2 regions of the Marinifilum sp. genome follow, and region 2 is predicted to be linked to the other one. Evidence: riboswitches for the same ligand, from Rfam matches in the RefSeq annotation. Region 2 holds a riboswitch; the other holds the start of a gene.

Region 1 (7,951 bases), 1.9 Mb from region 2:
AAAAAACTTGCATTGGAAAGACTTAAACAACACTGGTTTGAAGTAATACTGGCATATCATTAAAGAAAGGATTCCGAAAGTTGGGGAAGCCATTTTTTTTCAGAATTGCCTTCCCCAACTTGGGGAAACCTTCTTTTTTTTGAAGCAAGCTTTCCCAAGTTGGGAATCGCCCCCTTTTTTTTAAAATGTGTTTTCCCAAGTTGGGAAAGGCTCCTTTTTTTTTTTAAATTCGTTTCCCAAGCTGGGAAAGCTATGTTTTTTTCAATTCAAGCTTTCCCAAGTTGGGGAAGGTTCTTCTATTTTGATTTGGGACTTTCCCAAGTTGGGGAAAGGCTAAAGGGGGTGATTTTTATATACAATATCGGTTTTTAAGGCATTTGCGCTTACGTTTTGCTTAAACAAAGCTTTAAAACCACCAAAAGGTTCTTTAGACTTGCTGTTTTTGTGTTTACGATTTGGCTTCCGCAGACATCCCTTTAATTATGGACTATATGCCTTGCTGCTAATATTCCTGGAATACTATTAAGGGGCCACCTTCAAATTCAATTCTAAAACTATCTCCCATCGATTCGTTCAGCGTTCCTTGCCACATCAGTTCTAATGTCTGGTTGGTTAGAGCATAACGCAAATTTGCTGTAGTGATTACAGTATCTCTGTCAGGAGAAAAAACAGACACTTGCTGTCGTGTATAACTATCGAAATTTTTTGAGCGGTTTACCGGAGTAAAAAAGCCAAAATCCGTTAGCATTTTTACTTTTAATTTTTTGGCGTATTGTGGTAAAAGAAAAATATTCCCAATCATGTGATCATCGCGCTCGCCCGTGGCTCCTACAATTGATATTTCGTTATACTTATTAGCCACGCACCAATCAACTGCTTTGCTTAAATCATTGTTATCCTGATTCGAATAATGATGAATTCGATCCTTGTACTTAAATTTTAATTCCGGATTTAAGGAATCCAAATCACCAATGATGGCAAATGGCTCTAAACCCGCTTTCTCGAGTTTATTGATTGCACCATCGCAACAAATGATATGCTTTGATTCTTTTAATTCATTAAGCGGGATTTCGTGAGTGGGGAAGGCTCCGTTTGCCAGTATAACAGATTTCTTATACATTCGTGATTGTTAAATAAATTTGGGGTGTAAAATTAATTAATTACCGGAAACAGCCTGATAACTAAGCATATCTTTTTTCCATTGCAGATAGCCAACAACTGCCAATACTGTATAAAAGAAAAATAAAACTGAGGTTGGATATAATCCTTTGTAGATGTATAATCCTAACGAAACAGTATTAACCAAAACCCATACCAGCCATTGTTCCAGAATTTTTCTTGCCAGCATCCAGGTTGCAACAATGCTAAGTGCAGTGGTAAAAGCATCCCAATATGGTATTGCACCATCAGTATAATTAACCAATATATATGAAAGAATTGCATAAATCAGCATGCTGGATACAAACAGCATTAAGAACAAGGGTCTATTCAATTTAGTTACCGGTAATTCCTTTTTGTTTTGGTTATCGCCTCTCGACCATAAAACCCATCCGTAAACACTAATGAAAACATAGTAGAACTGAAGTGACATATCAGCATACAATTTTGCCACAAAAAACACATAGATATACATGGCAGAAGTAAGTAGACCTACAGGCCACAACCATTTGTTTTGCTTGATCTCCAAATACAAAAATAGCAATCCCGAAAGGGTACCTATTATTTCAACGATATGATTGATAATCCAGTTCATATTTTTCTTTGAGTATAGAGACGCACTATAGCACGTCTCTATATAATATCATTCTTTAAAATCGTAGTGTTACACCTGCCAGGAAATTGGTACCAGCTTGTGGGAAATAATATCTCCAGGTATTCTCAACACCCTGCACATACCAGTTTCCTCCATAAGCATTGTTTTCATACTTGGCATTAAATACATTGTTAATGCTTAATTGGAAAGCCAGTTCTTTCACCCTATTTGGCTTAATCGAATAATTAAAACGCAAATTGTGAACATGGTAACTGTCCAATTTACGCTCCACATTCGAAGTATTATCAAAATACTGCTCTCCCACGTATTTACTTACAAAGCTAAAATCAAATTCATTAGAAAGATTCCAGGTTAAAATACTGCTACCAACCATTTCAGGCGAATAACTGATATCCGTTTTTCCCAGGTCTGTAACTTTATCCATCTCCACCCAATTCTCATCATAATCTTTAGCATACTCAATAAAATTCTCAATTTTATTCCTGCTTAAAGTAAGGTTAGCATCCCATTTTAATTTTGGTAAAAGCTTTAGCCCCCAAATCAATTCGAGTCCTGCACGGTAGCTTTTGTCAACATTGGTCATGATATCGTAACCTACACTACTCTTTTCGCCTGTAGGCACTAACTGATCGCGATAATACATGTAATACAAATTTACTCCAAATGTCGCTTTCGCTGATTTATAGTTATAACCCAATTCATAATCGAACAACTGTTCTTGTTTAGGAGTGCTCAAAGGGTCGCCATTTGCTTCTTTAAAATTGGCCCGAGTTGGCTCTCTATGAGCTAATCCAAATGATACATATGCCGTATTCTTATCGTTAATCGTATAAAACAATCCGGCCTTTGGATTTAAGAAGTCGAACTTGTGCTCTTGGTTCAATTCCAGCAACTTTCCTGTAAGATCATCTATATTGTCATCCAAACCATTCATGCTATAGGTAATATGACGATATTGCAAATCGACATATGCACTCAATTGCGAATTCAAATCAAAATTAACTTTTGCAAAAGTGTTATAATCTGTTTTCTCGCCCTTGTTAAAATACCATTGGTAGTTATTCGAAAAGCCTCCATTCTCGGCCCAAAGTATATGTCCAAAGTGATCACCATCGTAACGATTCCAAGCTCCTCCAAACGAGGCATTCACACTATTTTTGCGGTAGTTTAATGAATATGTTAGCCCATAAAAATCATTTTTTAACCATTTCTGACGAGTTAGATCAGTCATTTCATAATCCGGATTTGATAACTCATACTCACCATATGGTTCATCATCTTTAAATTGCTCGTAATATCCTTTGCCTTTTGTGTAATGCAATGCAGCATTCAAATTCAGATTAGCAGTTAATTCCTGCGAATAGAACAACTGATAATGTGTTTGTTTGTAGTTATCAGTTTGATTGTCGTAATATCTGGTCACACCATCTTTATCAGTGTATTCTCCTGCCGGATTGTATCTTCTGTCCTCCACAACGCCATCATCGGTGCTATTAATGGTAGGATTTCCCCACCAGCTAATTCCGGTTTTCTGGTCACCCGAAACGACATTAAATTTCAACATGCTTTTTTCGGTGTAGTAGGTTCCGCTGGCAAAAAAAGATTCATGATCAGAAAAAGCACGATCCACATATCCATCAGATTTTAGCCTTGAGTAACGGGCATCGAAACTAAATTTGCCATTGATTAAGCCTGTACCTACTTTAAAAGTGTTACGAAAAGTATTGAAAGAACCAGCTACAGATTGAACTTCGGCATAGGGTTTAGGATTTAATGTCTCTGTTTGGAAATTAATGGTGGCTCCAAAAGCGGCCGCCCCATTTGTAGAGGTTCCAACACCTCGCTGAATTTGGATGTTATCAACCGAAGAGGCAAAGTCTGGCATATTCACCCAAAAAACGCCTTGAGATTCTGAATCGTTTAATGGTATTCCGTTAATGGTAACATTAATACGCGAGGCATCGGTTCCTCGAATTCTTAGAGCCGAATATCCCACGCCATTTCCTGCTTCGGACGACTCCACCAACGAAGGGGTTAAACTTAACTGGTAAGGAATATCCTGACCCGAATTTTGTTTTCGCACCTCTTCGCTACTTAAATTTGTAACAGCAACAGGAGCTTTATTTCCTGCCCTGGTAGCCGCAACAATCACTTCGTCGGCCATAATGGCAGTCGGATTCAACTGAAAATCGACGTTGGTTGATTCTGTAATAAATACCAAACTTTCCTCTGTTTCATATCCCAAAAAAGAGATGATTAATTGATATCCACCTGCTTTTAAATTCTTGAATTGATATTCGCCATACGAATTTGTTACAGTACCCAAATAGGTTCCCTTTACTGCAATTGTTGCTCCCGGAAGAGCATTTCCACTAATATCGGTAACTTTTCCTTTCAAGTTTAATTGAGAAAAACCAATAAAGCATACAAATTGCAATACAATTAACAGAGTTGCTCTGCGCACAACAGAGTTCATTTGTTTAAACATTGTGTAATAAATTAAAACGTTAATAAAATATTGCAATGAGGTAAGTATAAGATCAGGTAGGCGAAAAGTTAGTTCGCAATTTTCCTACGCCGGCATTACCCGGATCAGGTATAAGGGTATGATCTCAGCCTGTTTTAAAATAAGGCACCCCACTGTGAATTGCGCAAAGATAATCCGAAAACTAAGAAAAACAAAAAAGGCTTGCTTCTTAAATTAGTAAGGGGGTGAATGATTTACATCTTGTAAACACTCACCCCCTTACTAGTTGCTATATTTAACGTGAGTTCGACGTAAAATTCGTTCACAGTTTGATCTGATTTTGAGTAGAAATTTTCTCAAATTTTCGAAGGAATATCGGGATATTTCAAGAAGATCTGAGGAAATTTATGCCGAAAGCAGGCAAACACATAATGGAAAGTTCTCTTTACGACATCTTCACATTAAAAATTCCTCAAAATAGCACGCTATTCTTTCCAAATTTTTAATGCAAATCTATCCCAAATAGAACTTTCTGTGGATAGAATTTTACGTCGAACTCACGTTATTTATAATTACTTTGGTGCTTTTACATCTAAAATATCGTTTATTGCTTTTACAAATGTTTCTTTTGGCAAAGCCCCTTGAGCCATTGTAGGTTTTCCTTCCAAAGGTACAAACAACAAAGATGGAATACTCTTGATCCCAAATGCAGCCGAAACTATAGGAGCCATATCCGTATCTACTTTATAGATTTGAATGGCATTACCATACTCTTTTTGCAACTCCTTTAGAACAGGAGCAAGACGCTTACATGGTCCACACCAATCTGCATAGAAATCAACAATTACGGGCTTATTACCTTCAAATCTCCAATCTCCTCCTTTTGTGTAATCAAATACCTTCTCTTTAAAAGTATCATCATCCAAATGAATAATTTTAAAATCCGAACTTGACTGGGCGTAAGTACCTGTTAATCCAAGCAAGGCCATAAAAAATATCAACATCAACTTTTTCATCTTCCATTTATTTAAGGCATCAAACCATTTATTCTGCTTATTCCATTATCGCAATAAAGCTAATAAGTATATAATTACAAGAGTGTCGTCTTCCCGACCTTAACAAATTATTTAGAATCAACCCCTAAAACTTCGGAAAATGCTTGTTTGAAATTTTCTTTTGACAATGCTCCTTGAGCCATTTGTGGTTGTCCACCTTTAGGAATAAATAACAGCGACGGTATACTCTGAATACCAAACATAGCCGATAACTCCTGCTCTTTTTCTGTATCTATTTTATAAATATCCAGTGCATCTCCATACTCTTCTTTCAATTCATCCAAAATGGGGGCTACCATTTTGCATGGCCCACACCAATCGGCATAAAAATCAACCAAACACGGTTTAGATCCTTCAAATTTCCAATCCTTATTATTCTCGAAATCAAATACTTTTTCTTTGAATGTTTCTTTCGTTAAATATTCTACCATAACTCTACCTAAATTAATTTACTATTTCATATATCTGTAAATCTACATGTTTTTATTTGACAATTAATATACCAAAGTCTATTTTTAAATCAATTTTCAGAATCCATTTAAATAATTGTAATTTTGTCAGCATATTAAAAAGCAGGTCTGTCGTGCACAGATCTGCATATAGTAACAACCTAATTTTAGGTTATCTGATTAATTAAAAAGTGAAAGAACATTTAAAACATCCTATATTTTCAATTATCTCTGATATTGTTACCAACGAAAATCTTGAAAGCTATGTAATTGGAGGCTTTGTTCGAGATATATTCTTAAAACGTGCTTCAAAAGATATTGATGTTGTTGTAATTGGAAGTGGAATAGACTTGGCTCAGAGGGTTGCAGCAAAAGCCGGGAATCCTAAAGTGTCGGTATTTAAAAACTTCGGAACCGCAATGCTTAAGTTTCATGATCTGGAAATTGAGTTTGTTGGAGCCAGAAAAGAATCATACAATCGCAATTCGCGGAAACCTATTGTTGAAAACGGTAATTTGGAAGACGACCAAAAAAGAAGAGACTTTACGATTAATGCACTAGCTTTAAGCCTGCACAAAGATAATTTTGGTGAACTTTTGGATCCTTTTGGTGGGATAGATGATTTGAACAACAAAATCATTAAAACACCTATGGATCCAATAATTACTTTTTCTGATGATCCTTTAAGAATGATGCGCGCCATTCGATTTGCTACCCAACTGAATTTTAAGATTTCGGATGTAACTTTTCAGGCGATTAAAGAAAATAAGGAACGCATACATATCATCTCGAAAGAACGCATTATTGAGGAATTGAACAAGATTGTAATGTCTGCCAAACCTTCAATCGGATTTAAATTGTTAGATGAATGTGGCTTGCTGCAAATTATTTTCCCTGAATTTCACAAGCTGAAGGGAAGAGAAAGTAGAAATGGTATCAGCCATAAAGATAATTTTTATCACACCTTAGAGGTATTGGATCAACTCGTTCCTCATTCAGATAACCTTTGGCTTCGCTGGTCGGCTCTCTTACACGATATCGCAAAACCAAATACCAAAAAATTTGTGAAAGGCATTGGCTGGACCTTTCATGCTCACAACTTTGTTGGTGAAAAAATGGTATCCCGCATTTTTAAGAACCTAAAACTTCCTTTAAATGAGAAGATGAAGTTTGTTCAGAAAATGGTTTTATTGCATATGCGCCCTATTGTTTTGGCGCAAGAGGAAGTAACCGATTCGGCAGTGCGCAGGTTGCTCTTTGATGCCGGAGATGACATTGATGAACTGATGAAACTATGCGAAGCAGATATCACATCAAAAAACGAAGAAAAAGTAAAGCGTTTTCTGGATAACTTCCAATTGGTGCGTCGCAAATTAAAAGAAGTGGAAGAAAAAGATGCCGTTAGAAATTTTCAACCTCCAATTGATGGACAAGAAATTATCGACACCTTTAATTTATCGCCATGCAGAACGATTGGCGATATAAAACTTGCCATTAAAGATGCCATTCTTGATGGGATAATTCCAAACGAAAGAGAGGCAGCCTACCAGTTTATGATAGAAAAAGGAAAAGAGCTGGGCTTAACTCCTGTTATCAATAAAAAAACAAATAGCTTGGATCTCTAACCAAGCTTTTTTTTTGCTGTTGTACAACCTATTCATGTTTAACAGCACTTTATTGAGTCCGCATAATATCTACTTTTGCCGCCAATTTCATATACATACAATCAATAATTATATAAGCAAATGGCATACGTTGATAATACGATGATTATCAGAAGAGATCTGCTATCTAGAATGGCAGAGCTTTTTAATGAAGGAAAATTTAAAGAAGGGCTTGACAGAATTCCTCTTGAAATGGCTCCTCGCAGAAAACAAGATCTGGATCGATGCTGTGTATTCAAGGAGCGTGTTATCATTAAAGAGAAGTTAATTCCACTTTTGGGATTTGATTTGGAAGATGATAGAGACGAACTAAAAACGCTTGCTGATTATGCCGAAGAAGCTTTGAAAAGGAAGGATCCGATCAATAAAATTTTAACGGTGGTTGATGAAGCTTGCACCTCATGTGTAAAGAACTCATATGTAGTAACCAACCTTTGTAAGGGTTGTGTAGCACATCCTTGTATGATGAACTGCCCAAAGAATGCCATTAGCTGGAATGCAAATGGTCAAGCGGAAATCGATCCAAAAACTTGCATTAACTG
Region 2 (7,951 bases):
GCTCTTACCAGGGGAGATCTTGTCAACCACGAGTTGGTTATGACAAGAAGTCAGCAGAAGCCATAGTAGTTACGGGAAATGAGCCACAAATAGAAACTGTGGAGGTCTCACAAAGTAGCGAAGGGCTGAACGTTAGGTTGCCTTAAATTCAATAAGGAAGCTCTCATTTATTTGAGTCTAGCCTTATTCTAAAATCGGGCAAAGGTGTTGTTGGTGTAAAGAGCGATGACACTGATACCTAACGAACCGCCGTATACGAGACCCGTACGTACGGTGGTGTGAGAGGTGTACCAGTGGGCTGTTAGCTCACTGGCCATCTACTCGATGTGTGCCCTGCATGAGCAAGAGCACACTTATTTGTAAGCTCTTGAAAAAGTTTAAATATGCAAATATTTGATCAAACGAGCTAACAATAAGTATGTTAATTTTCCAGAGGGTGCAAGTCCCTTATGTGCCGAGGTGACTCTGGGAAGCATTAGTAAGTCGCAAGGTGGTTTACCGTGAGGTATGCACTGAAGGAAGCGAGACTACAAAATCCGGTACTGACGAACAGGAACCTGATATGAGGCTATGAGGTTGGATAAGGCAGCACATCATGTCGACGTCCTAACTCTTTTTTAGAGAAACACCAAAGTAGTAGATCAGGCAGGAATTGGAGGAAGGAAAATGCTCTTACCAGGGGAGATCTTGTCAACCACGAGTTGGTTATGACAAGAAGTCAGCAGAAGCCATAGTAGTTACGGGAAATGAGCCACAAATAGAAACTGTGGAGGTCTCACAAAGTAGCGAAGGGCTGAACGTTAGGTTGTCTTAAATTCAATAAGGAAGCTCTCATTTATTTGAGTCTAGCCTTATTCTAAAATCGGGCAAAGGTGTTGTTGGTGTAAAGAGCGATGACACTGATACCTAACGAACCGCCGTATACGAGACCCGTACGTACGGTGGTGTGAGAGGTGTACCAGTGGGCTGTTAGCTCACTGGCCATCTACTCGATTAGCGGTTCGTTCTTCTTTTCTACTCAAAGTCAACATACATATATTTGAAGTTAATGATTAATGTATTGAATTGAGTAAAAACATCTTGGCCTAAATTACCGTCAAAATATTTGTTAAAATTATATTCTTCAAGCGTTACAGGAATCTCTGTTAGTGTTGTCTTTTTTGTGCCAATTTCCATTGGAAAGTTCTTGAGCAAATATTCTTTAACTGTTGTTTGTCCGCCAGCGCCACCTCTTTCAATTGTTTGTAATTCTCCTCGATTTTCTATTTCGTCTTTATGTTCATTGAAATATTTAAAAGAAAGTTCTGATTTTTTTGCACCTGTGTCGAAAGTGAAAAGTAAAGTGTCATTGTCAGAGATTACTTTCACAACTGGATAAAGTCCTTCTATAACCATATTTGTTAGTTTTTTTTCTTTTGGGGATTTTGGAACAGTTATATTTCCATTTTTATGCAAATGAACTTCCTCTAATTGATGAATAACAGGAAAACCAATAATGCCGTGTATCTGATAGTTAACTTTAGGAAAAGTAAGCTGGTCGTCTGGCATAACTAAAAACACCACATTTTCAAAAAGAATATCACCAACATAGAAACTGTCGGCAACTGCTAATTTTGATTGAACATTAATTTTAGTAGAGGAACCAACGTCAATATTTTGCTCAAATAAGGTTAAGTTCATTTTCTTAGCCTGACTTTCTGCAATGGTTGATAAGTTCGCTCCTGTATCAAAAATAAAGTCTTCGGAAACACCATTTGATTTAACGGGTGTCATTATGTGATTGAATTTGTTTCTGTAAGAAGCTATTTTTACCCAATTTTTTTTGTGTATAATTTGTGGCTTTACGTTTGAAAACGTCTCGAAGAGATTTTTCACATTCTTGTAATTGGGTGCCTCCGCACTGTCTAACACGTTTGGATAGTCATTAAGTATTTTTGCATAAATGTCTGATGCTTGCTTGTAATCATAGTTATACAAGTAATTGGATGCTTTTAAGTCCAATAGGCTTATTAGTGTCGAGTCGTTAAATTCATTTTTATACTTCTCCAATAAACCATTGATGTGTTCATTCGACTGTTTTTTTTCTCCAAAAGCATTTGTAACAAAAGCCTTATAATATAATAGTCTATCTTCTGTGAGTTTATCTTCATTACTTTCTAAAAGCTCACGAAGTTTAAAATAGTCCTTTTGCTCAAGTAATTGATGGTGCCTGTTGTCTATGATTTTGTCAGTTGTTTTGTTAGCGCAACTTGTCAAGGTAAATAAAATGCCTATAATGATTAAATTTTTTAAATATTTCATTTTCTGTCTGTTCATTTTTAATGTGTTTATATTAGAATGACCGCTAACTATTAATTTGTGCACTGGTGCACTTATTTTTCTTATCTCAGAGTAAAAAGGTGCACAATACACGCCATATTGGTATGTATTGTGCACTTTTTTTTGATTCACGATTCCAAATCTAAGAATTATAATCAATATTATCACGATTCAACAGGTAACAATTCGCATTGGGTTTGTTGAACACGGATCAATGCCATTTTGATGCATCAAAATAAACATATCATACCTTTAGGTCTGGATGATTTGCAACCGTATGGCAATTGAAAACAGAACAAAAAAGCATTGTCAGAGAAAATGACTGTAGAAATTCCCTAGGCGCATTGTTCAAAAGACAATGCCCTATGAAATTCCCTAGGGGCATTGTTCAAAAGACAATGCCCTATGAAATTCCCTAGGGCCATTGTTCAAAAGACAATGCCTTATGAAATTCCCTAGGGCCATTGTTCAAAAGACAAGGCTCTATGAAATTCTCTAGGGGCATTGTTCAAAAGACAATGCCCTATGAAATTCCCTAGGCGCGTTGTTCAAAAGACAATGCCCTATGAAATTCTCTAGGAGCGTTGTTCAAAAGACAATGCCCTATGAAATTCTCTAGGCGCATTGTTCAAAAGGCAACCGCCTTATGAAATTCTCTAGGGGCGTTGTTCAAAAGACAATGCCCTATGAAATTCTCTAGGGGCATTGTTCAAAAGACAATGCCCTATGAAATTCCCTAGGGGCATTGTTCAAAAGACAACGCCCTATGAAATTCTCTAGGAGCATTGTTCAAAAGACAATGCCCTATGAAATTCTCTAGGCGCATTGTTCAAAAGACAAGGCCCTATGAAATTCCCTAGGGCCATTGTTCGAAAGGAAAAAGGGCTTTTAAAACTTTTAGGGCTTTGACTTTTGAGAAAAACGGTTTTTGAACTTAAAAAAGCGGATTGTCACTTAAACAATGTCTGTATGAATTTTAAAATGGCCATTGTCACTTGAACAATGGCCATTTTGAATTTAATTTTGGCATTGTCAGTCGATCAATGTGCGTTTTTAAATTCAAAAGACCTTTTTCCTTTCGATCAACGCTCCTAGAGAATTTTAATATGCCATTGTCAATCGAGTTTTGTCCTATTTTAAATATAAACCTGTGTTGGATTGAAAATCCAAACATGGTAATTTTACGTCGAACTCACGTTAAATATTACTGCTGAGTTGTATGAGAATGCTCAATACAACAAACGAATAGATAAAGATCCTGATAGATATTTTATTCGGGCTTATTACAATAAATAGAAGAATTTTTGTAAAATAATTTTACCTTTGCCAAAACGTTAGGGGTGCTTGAGTAATCTATTCGGGCTGAGATTTAACCCTTTACCTGATCTGCATAATAGTAGCGTAGGGAAACGATTTATCTAATGTATAGTTTACCGTATAGATACAGCCGTTTCGCTTTGGTGAAACGGTTTTTTGTTTACTGATAATGCATGCGGTAATTAAAATAAGAGTATAAAATGGGATCAAAATTTAATCAGTATGCATCGGATTATGATGCGTGGTTTTTAGAGAATGAAAATGTTCTTTATTCGGAAGTAAAATTGGTGGCGCATTTCTTGAAAAACGCGGGAGAAGTTTTTTCGGTAGGTTGTGGAAGTGGATTATTCGAAAGCATTCTGGGCAATGAATTTGGCATTCGTATTAAGAATGGTATTGAACCATCGGAAGGAATGGCTGCTATTGCGAAGGAGCGAGGTTTAAATGTTGAAATCACCACAGCCGAAGAGATGGAGTTGGGAGAGGAGAATTTTGATACAATTCTGTTTAACGGTACACCTAGTTATATTACCGATTTACAAAAGGCTGTTGATAAAGCTTATAAGGCTTTACGCCCGGGGGGTAAAATTGTAATGATAGATGTTCCTAAAGAAAGTTCGTATGGTGTTCTTTATAATTTGGCCAAAGCTGTTGGTACTTGGGATCATGAATTGTTAGGTGGTGTTCATCCTCGCGATCCTTACCCAATAGAATTGGTGAAAGTTGCAAAGTGGAGAACCACTTCCGAGAAAATTGAAATGATAAAAAGTGCTAACTTTAAGAATCTGCAATTTGCACAAACTCTTACTAAGCATCCTCTTTATTCAAATCATGTGGCCGAAGAACCAATTGAAGGATATGATTGTGGTGATTATGTGGCGATTTGTGCAGTGAAAAATTAAACATTATGACTCCAAAAATCATTACAGAAAACCTGAAAGCAATTAAAGCACATTCACCTTTGGTGCACAATATCACAAATTATGTGGTAATGAATAATACAGCAAATGCACTTCTTGCCATTGGTGCATCGCCGGTTATGGCTCATGCTCAGGAAGAGGTTAAGGATATGGTTGGCATTGCTTCGGCATTGGTAATAAATATGGGAACTCTATCAAAAGAATGGGTGGAATCCATGATTATTGCCGGTCTGCGAGCCAACGAAAAAAAGATTCCCATTGTGTTCGATCCGGTTGGTGCAGGAGCTACGGCTTACCGCAGCCAAATAGCAACCAGAATAATTAACAATTGCAATCCCGAAATTATTAGAGGAAATGCATCTGAAATTATGGCTTTGGTTAATCAGGAAATGATAACCAAGGGAGTTGATAGTATTGTTTCTACTAATTCGGCAATCGATTCAGCCAAATATTTGGCTCAATTGCACGAGTGTATTGTTGTTGTTAGTGGAGAAGTAGACTATATCACAGATGGAAATCGTTTGGAAAAAGTGACTTTTGGATCTTCGATGATGGAAAAAATAACAGGAATGGGGTGTACCTCAACTGCTTTGTTGGGAGCTTTTGTAGCAACCAATTCGAACTTGTTCGAGGCTGCAGTAAATGGCATGATGGTAATGGGAATTACTGGTGAATTGGCCAAGGCAAAAGCAAACGGACCCGGCAGCATGCAAATGCATTTCCTGGATTGTTTGTATCACCTAAGCGAAGTGGAAATTGAACAAGCATTTGTATTGCAGAATGAATAGGAAAGATTTGAGTTTATATCTGGTAACAGATAAGGAGCTGGCTAAGGATAAAGCGCTTGAAGATGTTGTTGAGGAAGCAGTAAAAGGAGGTGTTAGCATGGTTCAAATTCGCGAAAAAGAGGCATGCTCGAAAGATTTTTACCAATTGGCGGCTTCCATTAAAAAGGTGCTTGAAAAATATAAAGTGCCTTTAATTATTAATGATAGATTAGACATTGCTTTAGCAGTTGATGCCGATGGCTTGCACATTGGTCAGAGCGATTTGCCGTATCATGTGGCTCGTAAGATTTTAGGACCAAACAAAATTATTGGACTTTCGGTTGAGAGTACTGAACAAGCTAAAGAGGCAAACCAACTTGATGTAGATTACATTGGATTATCGCCGGTATTTTCAACCCAAACCAAAAATGATATCGCCAAACCATTGGAATTAGAGGGGGTGAAGGAAATTATGAGCTTTTCGAAGCATGCGGCAGTGGCTATTGGTGGAATTAATTCGGAAAATGCAGCTGATCTGATTAAGGCTGGAGCCGATGGAATTGCTGTGGTTTCGGCAATTGTTTGTTCACCAGACCCTTGCAAAGCGGCAAATAAACTAAAGCAAATCGTTAATATGAGTTTATCACATAAAGCAACGGATACATGAAATGGTCTGAAGAGGCATGGAGAAGGATTGAAGGAATTTATACACATATATTAGAGCATCCTTTTATTATTGAACTGATGAGTGGCGAGCTCGACAAAGAAAAATTTAAATTTTATTTGACCCAGGACTCGCTTTACCTGGCCGAGTTTGGAAAGGTCTTGGCTGGAATAGCGGTTAAACTGGAAAATTCTGCCAAAAGGAAAGATTTTCTGACATTCGCAAATGATACTGTGGCAGTAGAACAAGCCCTGCATCAGTTTTATCTGAAAGATCAAAACCAAAATGGCAATGTATCGCCTTCTTGTTTGTTGTACACCTCATTTATTCACAAGCAATTGGCTACTGCCTCGCTTGAAGAAGCCGTAGCAGCTGTTTTGCCTTGCTTTTGGATCTACAAAAAAGTGGGAGATTATATTCTGGAAAATCAGGATAAAAAAGACAATCCATACCAAAATTGGATTGATACCTACGGAGGTGAAGAGTTTGCTCATGCAGTTGAAAAGGCCATTGAAATTTGTGATGATCTGGCAGTTCATACTTCCATTGAAAAAAGAAAGAAAATGTGGAATTCTTTTGTTAAAGCATCTAAAATGGAGTGGATGTTTTGGGATAGTGCTTACAAAAGGGAAACGTGGCCGGTTTAAATTAACGTGAGTTCTACGTAAAATTAATAAGATGTTGGAAGAAATGGGAGTTTAAGTATGAGATAGTCTCACAGCCTAAGTGTGAACACCCTCATATTAAACAATTTGTTTTCAATAGCATTTTTTCTTACCGAAGTCAATTGATAAAAAATAAAAGAATGAAATACAATAAAGTACTTAGCATTGCGGGAAGCGATTCGGGTGGTGGTGCAGGAATACAGGCAGATATTAAAGCCATTTCGGCATGTGGTTCTTATGCAGCTACTGCCATCACTGCAATAACAGTACAAAATACAGTGGGCGTAAGCAATGTGCATGCGGTTCCCAATCAAATATTGGCAGAGCAAATTGATGCAGTTTTGAGTGATATTGGAGCCGATGCCATAAAAATTGGAATGTTGCATTCTTCGGAAACCATTCATGTGGTGGCTGATGCTTTAAAAAAATATCAAATCGAAAATGTGGTTCTTGATCCTGTAATGGTAGCTACCTCAGGCGATAAGTTATTGTTGGATGAGGCCATTACAACATTAAAAGAGGTGTTAATACCAATGGTGAAGGTAATAACTCCAAACATTCCTGAAGCGGAAATTCTATTGGGCCGACAAATCCCAACACAGGAAGATGTGTTTGAATGTGCTGCCGAGTTGGCGGATCAATACAAGGTTTCGGTATTGCTTAAGGCAGGACATTTGAATGAAGATGAGTTGATTGATGTGTTTTACGATTTCGAAAAACAGGAAAGCATAGAGATGAAATCAAATCGTTTATCAACTAAAAATACCCATGGAACCGGATGTACTCTGTCATCGGCATTTGCTGCCTTTCTTTCGCAAGGATACAATCTTCAGGAATCTGCTAAAAAGGCCAAAAACTATATCAGTAAAGCAATTGTTACAGGAGCCGATTACGAGATAGGAGAAGGGCACGGACCTGTAAATCACTTTTACCAGCTTTCGGAAACATGCAAGCTATAGGAAAATTTACAAGGGAACTTTGGGAATCTGCTTTTCCAGTATATCAACAATTAGTTTCTTGCCGATTTGTTACTGAATTATCGGCAGGTACTTTAGCCAAAGAAAGTTTTGCACATTATTTAACTCAGGATATTCTTTATTTGAATAAGGATGCCGAAGCCCTTGGAATGTTAGCTAAAAGAAGTAAAAATGATACTTACAGAGACTACTTTAAAAGTCTCGAAAAAGATGGCTTAGAAGTGGAATTTGTATTAAGAAATGAATACCTACAGCATTTCAATTTGCAAGAAGCAAAAATGCAATCCAAGGCTTTCGCCGATTATTCTAATTTCTTGGTGAA

Evidence for each region. Region 2 has a riboswitch for thiamine pyrophosphate ahead of ACO05S_RS00715 (class I SAM-dependent DNA methyltransferase). Riboswitches for the same ligand answer to the same signal wherever they lie in the genome.
Region 1: another riboswitch for thiamine pyrophosphate. It lies ahead of ACO05S_RS12410 (TonB-dependent receptor); the one in region 2 lies ahead of ACO05S_RS00715 (class I SAM-dependent DNA methyltransferase).

What each region holds. Positions count from the first base shown of each region.
Region 1 is NZ_OZ246019.1:3,065,984-3,073,934, reverse strand. It holds gene ACO05S_RS12420 (thiamine diphosphokinase) at 503-1,120, opposite strand; gene pnuC (nicotinamide riboside transporter PnuC) at 1,157-1,753, opposite strand; gene ACO05S_RS12410 (TonB-dependent receptor) at 1,809-4,262, opposite strand; TPP riboswitch at 4,327-4,424, opposite strand; gene ACO05S_RS12405 (thioredoxin family protein) at 4,814-5,257, opposite strand; gene trxA (thioredoxin) at 5,365-5,727, opposite strand; gene ACO05S_RS12395 (CCA tRNA nucleotidyltransferase) at 5,937-7,370, shown strand; gene ACO05S_RS12390 (monomeric [FeFe] hydrogenase) at 7,491-7,951, shown strand, end outside.
Region 2 is NZ_OZ246019.1:186,141-194,091, reverse strand. It holds gene ACO05S_RS00720 (retropepsin-like aspartic protease family protein) at 1,015-2,316, opposite strand; TPP riboswitch at 3,646-3,744, shown strand; gene ACO05S_RS00715 (class I SAM-dependent DNA methyltransferase) at 3,837-4,538, shown strand; gene thiM (hydroxyethylthiazole kinase) at 4,544-5,344, shown strand; gene thiE (thiamine phosphate synthase) at 5,337-5,990, shown strand; gene tenA (thiaminase II) at 5,987-6,634, shown strand; gene thiD (bifunctional hydroxymethylpyrimidine kinase/phosphomethylpyrimidine kinase) at 6,793-7,611, shown strand; gene ACO05S_RS00690 (TenA family protein) at 7,599-7,951, shown strand, end outside.